2 linked regions of the Azospirillum brasilense genome follow. The protein of the gene in region 1 interacts with the protein of each later gene in a pairwise test. Links are inferred from orthologs where the notes say so. Each region holds a gene or a part of one and is shown on either strand. Other genes may lie near its edges.

What was found.
Region 2: the proteins of ftsA (region 1) and D3869_RS12420 interact in binary tests that used the Escherichia coli proteins (3 or more experiments, as listed by UniProt). The link is inferred for Azospirillum brasilense from one-to-one orthologs.

The regions. Positions count from the first base shown.
Region 1 is NZ_CP032345.1:954,193-957,524, reverse strand. The notes cover bases 347-3,244. They hold ftsA (cell division protein FtsA), read right to left. Parts: upstream 2,478-3,244; coding sequence 1,215-2,477; downstream 347-1,214. Other genes in these bases: D3869_RS04735 (cell division protein FtsQ/DivIB), read right to left, coding at 2,559-3,244; ftsZ (cell division protein FtsZ), read right to left, coding at 347-1,089. Outside these bases: more of ftsZ, read right to left, coding at 1-346; more of D3869_RS04735, read right to left, coding at 3,245-3,332. UniProt on the Escherichia coli protein: Essential cell division protein that assists in the assembly of the Z ring. May serve as the principal membrane anchor for the Z ring.
Region 2 is NZ_CP032345.1:2,605,994-2,609,250, reverse strand. The notes cover bases 150-2,972. They hold D3869_RS12420 (rod shape-determining protein), read right to left. Parts: upstream 2,170-2,972; coding sequence 1,129-2,169; downstream 150-1,128. Other genes in these bases: D3869_RS12415 (TIGR00645 family protein), read right to left, coding at 2,612-2,972; mreC (rod shape-determining protein MreC), read right to left, coding at 169-1,038; mreD (rod shape-determining protein MreD), read right to left, coding at 150-172. Outside these bases: more of mreD, read right to left, coding at 1-149; more of D3869_RS12415, read right to left, coding at 2,973-3,154. UniProt on the Escherichia coli protein: Forms membrane-associated dynamic filaments that are essential for cell shape determination. Acts by regulating cell wall synthesis and cell elongation, and thus cell shape.

The sequences.
Region 1 (3,332 bases):
CGGGGCAGCCTGGGTCAGGCCGGCCGCGCCGGCGGGCTTCTTGGCGAGGCCGCCATTGCCGCCGTTGCGGTCGGAGACCAGCGACAGGTTGACCGGATGCAGGGTGCGCGGGTTGGACATCGCCGCGGCGTCGATGCCGGTGGCGACCACCGACACGCGCATCACGCCGTCCAGCGAGCTGTCGAAGGTCGAGCCGAAGATGATGTTGGCGTCCGGATCGACCTCGTCGCGGACGCGGTTCGCCGCCTCGTCGACCTCGAACAGGGTCATGTCGTAGCCGCCGGTGATGTTGATGAGGACGCCGCGGGCACCCTTCATCGACACGTCGTCGAGCAGCGGGTTGGAGATGGCGGCCTCGGCGGCCTCGATGGCGCGGCGCTCGCCGCCGGCCTCGCCGGTGCCCATCATCGCCTTGCCCATCTCGGTCATCACCGAGCGGATGTCGGCGAAGTCCAGGTTGATGAGGCCGGGCATCACCATCAGGTCGGTCACGCCGCGCACGCCGGAATGCAGAACGTCGTCGGCCATCTTGAAGGCGTCCGCGAAGGTCGTCTTCTCGTTGGCGATGCGGAACAGGTTCTGGTTCGGGATGATGATCAGCGTGTCGACATACTGCTGCAGCTCGGCGATGCCCGATTCGGCCAGGCGCATGCGGTGCGCGCCCTCGAAATGGAAGGGCTTGGTCACCACGCCGACGGTCAGCAGGCCGCGCTCGCGGGCGGCGCGGGCGATGACCGGGGCCGCACCCGTGCCGGTGCCGCCGCCCATGCCGGCGGTGATGAACACCATGTTGGCGCCTTCGAGGTGACCGATGATCTCCTCGAGCTGCTCCTCGGCGGAGGCGCGGCCGACGTCCGGCTTGGAGCCGGCGCCCAGGCCGCGGGTCATGGTGGTGCCGAGCTGGACGCGCTTCTCGCAGAGCGAGCCCTTCAGGGCCTGCGCGTCGGTGTTGCCGACCACGAAGTCCACGCCTTCCAGGTTGGACTTGATCATGTTGTTCACGGCGTTGCCGCCGGCGCCGCCGACACCGAAGACGGTGATGCGGGGCTTCAGCTCGGGTTCGATGCTGGGGATGGTCACGTTGATCATGTTATGGCCTCCACAACCTTTTGATTGGTTCGATGCTTTGCGTCGCGGGTTCTTGCCCGGTTGGTTCCGGGTGGTGTTTTTAGGCAGGAATGACGGGGCGTGCCGGGAGCCTTTTTGGGTTCAGTTCAAAGGTTCTCCCGCAGCCACAGGCCGACGCGCCCGAAGAACCCCGTGCCGGCGCCAGCCTCATGGCCCGCCACGGGAAGTTCCGCCGGATTGCGCACGGCGTGCAGAAGGAGGCCCGCGGCGGTCGAATAGGACGGACCGCCTTGCGCCTCGTTCAGACCGGTGATCCGCGTCGGTCGCCCGATGCGGACCTGTTTGTCCAGGATCAGCTGCGCCAGCTCGCGCATGCCCGGCAACTGGCTGGCGCCGCCCGTCAGGACGACGCGCCGGCCGACCAGCTTCGCGTAGCCGGAATGCTCCAGCCGCGAGCGGACATGCTCGAAAATCTCCTCCAGCCGGGGCTGGATGATGCGCACCAGATAGGATTTCGGCAGGTTGTTGGCGCCGAGGCGCTCCTCTTCGCCGACCTGGGGGACGTCGATCATCTCGCGCTCGTCGGCGGGGCTGGTGATGGCGCTGCCGTGCAGCGTCTTCATGCGCTCCGCATGGACGACCGGCGTGGTCAGCCCGCGCGCGATGTCGTTGGTGACGTGGTTGCCGCCCAGCCGGATGCAGTCCGACCAGACCAGCGTGCCTTCGGAGAAGACGGAGATCGTCGTGGTGCCGCCGCCCATGTCGATGCAGGCGGAGCCCATCTCCATCTCGTCGTCGACCAGACAGGCGAGGCCGGACGCGTAGGGGCTGGCGACCAGGCCCTCGATGTCGAGGTGACAGCGGGCCACGCAGGTCTGCAGGTTGCGCACCGCCCCGGCGGGCGAGGTGATGACGTGGGCCTGGACGCCCAGCCGCTCGCCGTACATGCCCTTGGGGTCGCGGATGCCGCGGCTGCCGTCGAGCGCGAAGCCCACGGGAATCGCGTGGACCAGCGCCTGATCCGGGCCGACCTGCAGGCTGCGGGCGTGGGCCAGCGCGCGGCGGACGTCGCTCTCCGTCACCTCCTGGCCGGAGACCGGGACCTCGGCGTTGAAGCCGTGGGAGATCGGGGAGGACACGTTGACGATCACGTCGCGGATCGTCTCGTTGGCCATCTGCTCGGCCGCGTGGACGGCGGCGCCGATCGAGGTCTCCGCCGCTTCCATGTCGATGATGGCGCCGGCGCGCACGCCCGTGGCGATCTGGTGGCCGATGCCGACGATGCGCACGGCCCCCGCATCCTCGACGCGGGCGATGAGGCAGCACACCTTGGTCGAGCCGACGTCCAGCGCGGCGATGATCCCGCCGCGGGTGGCTCGTTTTGGCTTTTTCGCCCCGTTGAAGCCCATGTTCAGCACAACCCTATGGCCTCGATGCGTCCGGTCGTCCGCGTTTCAGAAAAGGGGTTCAGGAGGAGGTGTGGCGGAGGATCACGTCTTCTTGCCCGGCTTCTTCTTGTTCTCCTCCTCCGTCCAGGGCAGGACGGCGGTGGCGGAGGTCTGCAGCACGGCGCGGTCGTTCTGGCGCAGGTCGATGGCCACGATGTCGCGGTCCAGGACCTGACCCGTCGCGTCCATCTCCGCCAACTGGCGCAGCGCGGACGGCATGCGGGCTTCCGGAAGTTTCACCACGACACCGTTCTTCAGCTTGAGATCCCAGCGGCGGTCGCCGACCCAGGAGGCGGCGCTCACCTTTTCGCGCAGTGCCGGCACGTTGTCGAGGGCCGCGAGCAGCTTCGGCACCTGCATCGGCGCGTTGGCGCCGACGACCTGCGGCAGCGTCTCGATCCGCCGGTTGCCGCGGCGCGCCAGCTCGGTCGCGTCGGCGAGCGGGCGGCCTTCGCGGTCGATGACCGTGAACTTGCGGTCGTGCTGCCAGATCGCCATCGGCTCCCGCTCCGTCAGGCGGACGAACAGGATGCCGGGCAGATGGCGCTCGATGGAGGCCGAGGCGACCCAGGGCAGGCTTTCCAGCTTCTCCTTGGCGTCGGACAGCGTGACGGCGAGGATCGGATCGCCGCGCTGCACGCCCAGCACGCGCAGGATCGACGCCGGGTCGGTCTCGGTCCGGCCCTCGACCAGCACGTCGGCGATGGCGAAGCCGGCGGACGCGCTGGTCTGGATCAGGCTTTCCTGCAACGCCGCGGTGGTCTCGGCGAAGGTGCCGCGCTGCCACGCCGACGCGGCCATGCCGGCGACGACCAG
Region 2 (3,257 bases), 1.7 Mb from region 1 along the record:
GCCGGTGGATCGCCCAATAATAGACGGCGATGGCGGTCAGGAAAGGCGCCACCGACGCATAGCCGGGCAGCGGCACCGGGATCATCCCGGCCAGCGCCAGCATGACCGTCACCGCGAAGGGCGCGAGATTCCGCCCCGTCTTGTCCAGCCGCTGCCACAAGGTCAGCGTCATTTCGACTCGGACGACGGTTCCGTCTCGCTTCCCGGCAGGCTGAACTCGACCAGCTGCAGGTGTTCAACCCGCGACAGGTCGACGTTCGGCTGCACCCGGACGCCACGTTCACCGGCCGAGGACACCACGCCCACCGGCAGCCCCGGCGGGAACTGCCCGCCGTGACCGGAGGTCACCACCCGCTCGCCCACCTGAACCGGCGCTTCCGGCGGCAGGTAGAGGAGCCGGGTCTGGTCGGAATTGTCGCCCGCCATCACCGCCCGCTGGCGCGAGCGCTCCAGCACGACGGGGATGCGGGTGTTGATGTCGGTCAGCAGGAGGACGCGCGCCGACCATTCCCCGACCTCGATCACCCGGCCGACCAGCCCGCTGCCGGCGATGGCCGCCTGCCCCTTGCGCACCCCGTCGCGACGGCCGGCGGTGACCACCAGCGTGCGCAGGAAGGAGCTGCCGGGAGCCGCGATGACCCGCGCCGTGATGAAGGAGGAGGACGGCTCCGGCGTCGCCTTGAGAAGGGAACGCAGGCTGATGTTCTCCGCCTCCAGCCGCAGCGCCGCCTGCTTCCACTGCAGCAGCCGAGCGTTCTCCGCCTTCAGCCGCTGGTTCTCCTCGAAGGCGTTCTGCACCTCGACCACCGACTCCACGACATGGGCGGCGGTGGCGGCGGGGCGCGAGATCGCGTCGAGGATCGGGGCGAAAGCGTCGGTCACCCGCGCGCGCGCGCTGTCCACCGACAGCGCGTCGATCCGGCCCACCATCATCAGGGCGACGGAGGCGAGCACCAGCAGAAGGAAGGAGAAGCGCTGGGCGAGCGCCCGCAGCGGGGCGGCAAGGCGCACGACGGAACCGGAATTGCGAGGCTTCACAGGATCATCCCGTCCAGGTACGCGATCCGCCCCCGGCTACGCTGGCGAATGGACGAACCACCGGGGGAACCCAACCGAGCAATACACCAATCAGTAGGCGCTGACCAAGACGTTTCGCAGCGTCTTCATCTCTTCCAGCGCCCGCCCGGTGCCCAGCGCGACGCAGGACAGCGGGTCGTCGGCGATCGACACCGGCAGGCCCGTGGCGTGGCGCAGGACGAAGTCCAGGTTGCCCAGCAGGGCGCCGCCGCCGGTCAGCACGATGCCCTTGTCCACGATGTCCGCGGCCAGTTCCGGCGCCGTGTGCTCCAGGGCGACCTTCACCGCCTCGACGATGGCCGACACCGGCTCCGCCAGGGACTCGGCGATCTGCCGCTCGGAGATGATGAGTTCCTTGGGCACGCCGTTCATCAGGTCGCGGCCCTTGATCTCCAGGATGCGGCCCTCGCCGTCTTCCGGCGGGCAGGCCGAGCCGATTTCCTTCTTGATCCGCTCCGCCGAGCCTTCACCGACCAGCAGATTGTGGGTGCGGCGGATGTAGCCGATGATGGCCTCGTCCATCTTGTCGCCGCCCACGCGGACCGAGCGGGAATAGACGATGCCGCCCAGCGACAGCACGGCCACCTCGGTGGTGCCGCCGCCGATGTCCACGACCATGGAGCCGGTCGGCTCCGTCACCGGGAGCCCGGCGCCGATCGCGGCGGCCATCGGCTCCTCGATCAGGAAGACGCGGCGGGCGCCGGCGGCCTCCGCCGATTCCTGGATCGCGCGGCGCTCCACGGCGGTGGAGCCCGACGGCACGCAGATGATGACCTGCGGGCTGGCGAAGCTGCGCCGGTTGTGCACCTTGCGGATGAAGTGCTTGATCATCTCCTCGGCGACTTCGAAGTCGGCGATGACGCCGTCGCGGAGGGGGCGGATGGCCTGGATGTTGCCGGGCGTGCGGCCCAGCATCATCTTCGCCTCGTCGCCGACGGCCAGCACCTGCTTCTTGCCGCGGACGTTGGCGATCGCCACGACCGAGGGTTCGTTCAGAACGATGCCGCGGCCCTTGACATAGACCAGGGTGTTGGCCGTCCCCAAATCGATCGCCATGTCGGCGGAAAGCACGCCGAGGAGTTTGGAAAGCATGGACCCGACTAACTCTTCAATGCGGTTGAGACGGCCTTGCCGGCGATGTGCCCGCTCCGGTGCGGAGGGCCACGCCCGCCAACGGTTCCATAGACGAATGCCCCTTCGCGCTCAAGCGGAGAGTGCAACCGGCACGCCTTGCCGAACCCTTGTCTCCGGCGCCCGTGGGGCGGACGCCGGCGCCGGTCCGGCGCTCTGGTCGATGGGAGGCGGTCCTTGAGGCAAGGCCGGTCCCGGCGGAATGTCCAGTCCCCGAAGTCCTGGCGGAACGCCGTCCTCCGGTGCCCGCCACACTGCCGCGTCAGGGTTAATTTTCCGTCAACAGGAGGCGGGAACCTCCGGCGTCCGGCCAAACCGCTCCGCTCGCGGCGGGGGTATCCTTAGGCTGATTCCCAACCCGCCGCAACGGCTTTGTGTCGGGTTTGAAACCGCTCCGGCGCCCTCAATGATGATCGGATTTCGCCGCGGCCGCCGCCTTGCCGTGCGCTCCGTGATGGCTCCCTTCCAGCCGGTCCATCAGGGCCAGCAGGACGCCCGACACCACGAAGGTCATGTGGACGATGACCATCCACATCAGGTTTTCCTTGCTGGTGTTGTCGATGTTCATGAAGCTTTTCAGCAGGTGGATGCCGGAGATCGCCACGATGGAGGCGATCAGCTTCAGCTTCAGCCCGCCGAAGTCGACCTTGCCCATCCAGTCCGGGCGGTCCTTGTGGTCGGCCACGTCGATCTTGGACACGAAGTTCTCGTATCCCGAAAAGATCACCATCAGCAGCAGGTTGCCGGCCAGCGACAGGTCAATCAGGGTCAGCACGGCCAGGAGGACGTCCTTTTCCTGCATCTCCAGCACGTGCGGGACGATGTGGAAGATCTCCTGGGTGAACTTCGCGAGCAGGAGCACCAGCGACACGACGAGCCCCAGATAGAAGGGGGCGAGCAGCCAGCGGCTGGCGAAGATGATCTGTTCGAAACGGCGTTCGATCATGACGGTCGGCGTCCGTGCTTGGTCATAAGGGGTAGCAGGGCCGGACTCTTGCCATTTCGCACATGCGAAATCAACCATTCCCATGCGGCGCCCGCCGCGTGCC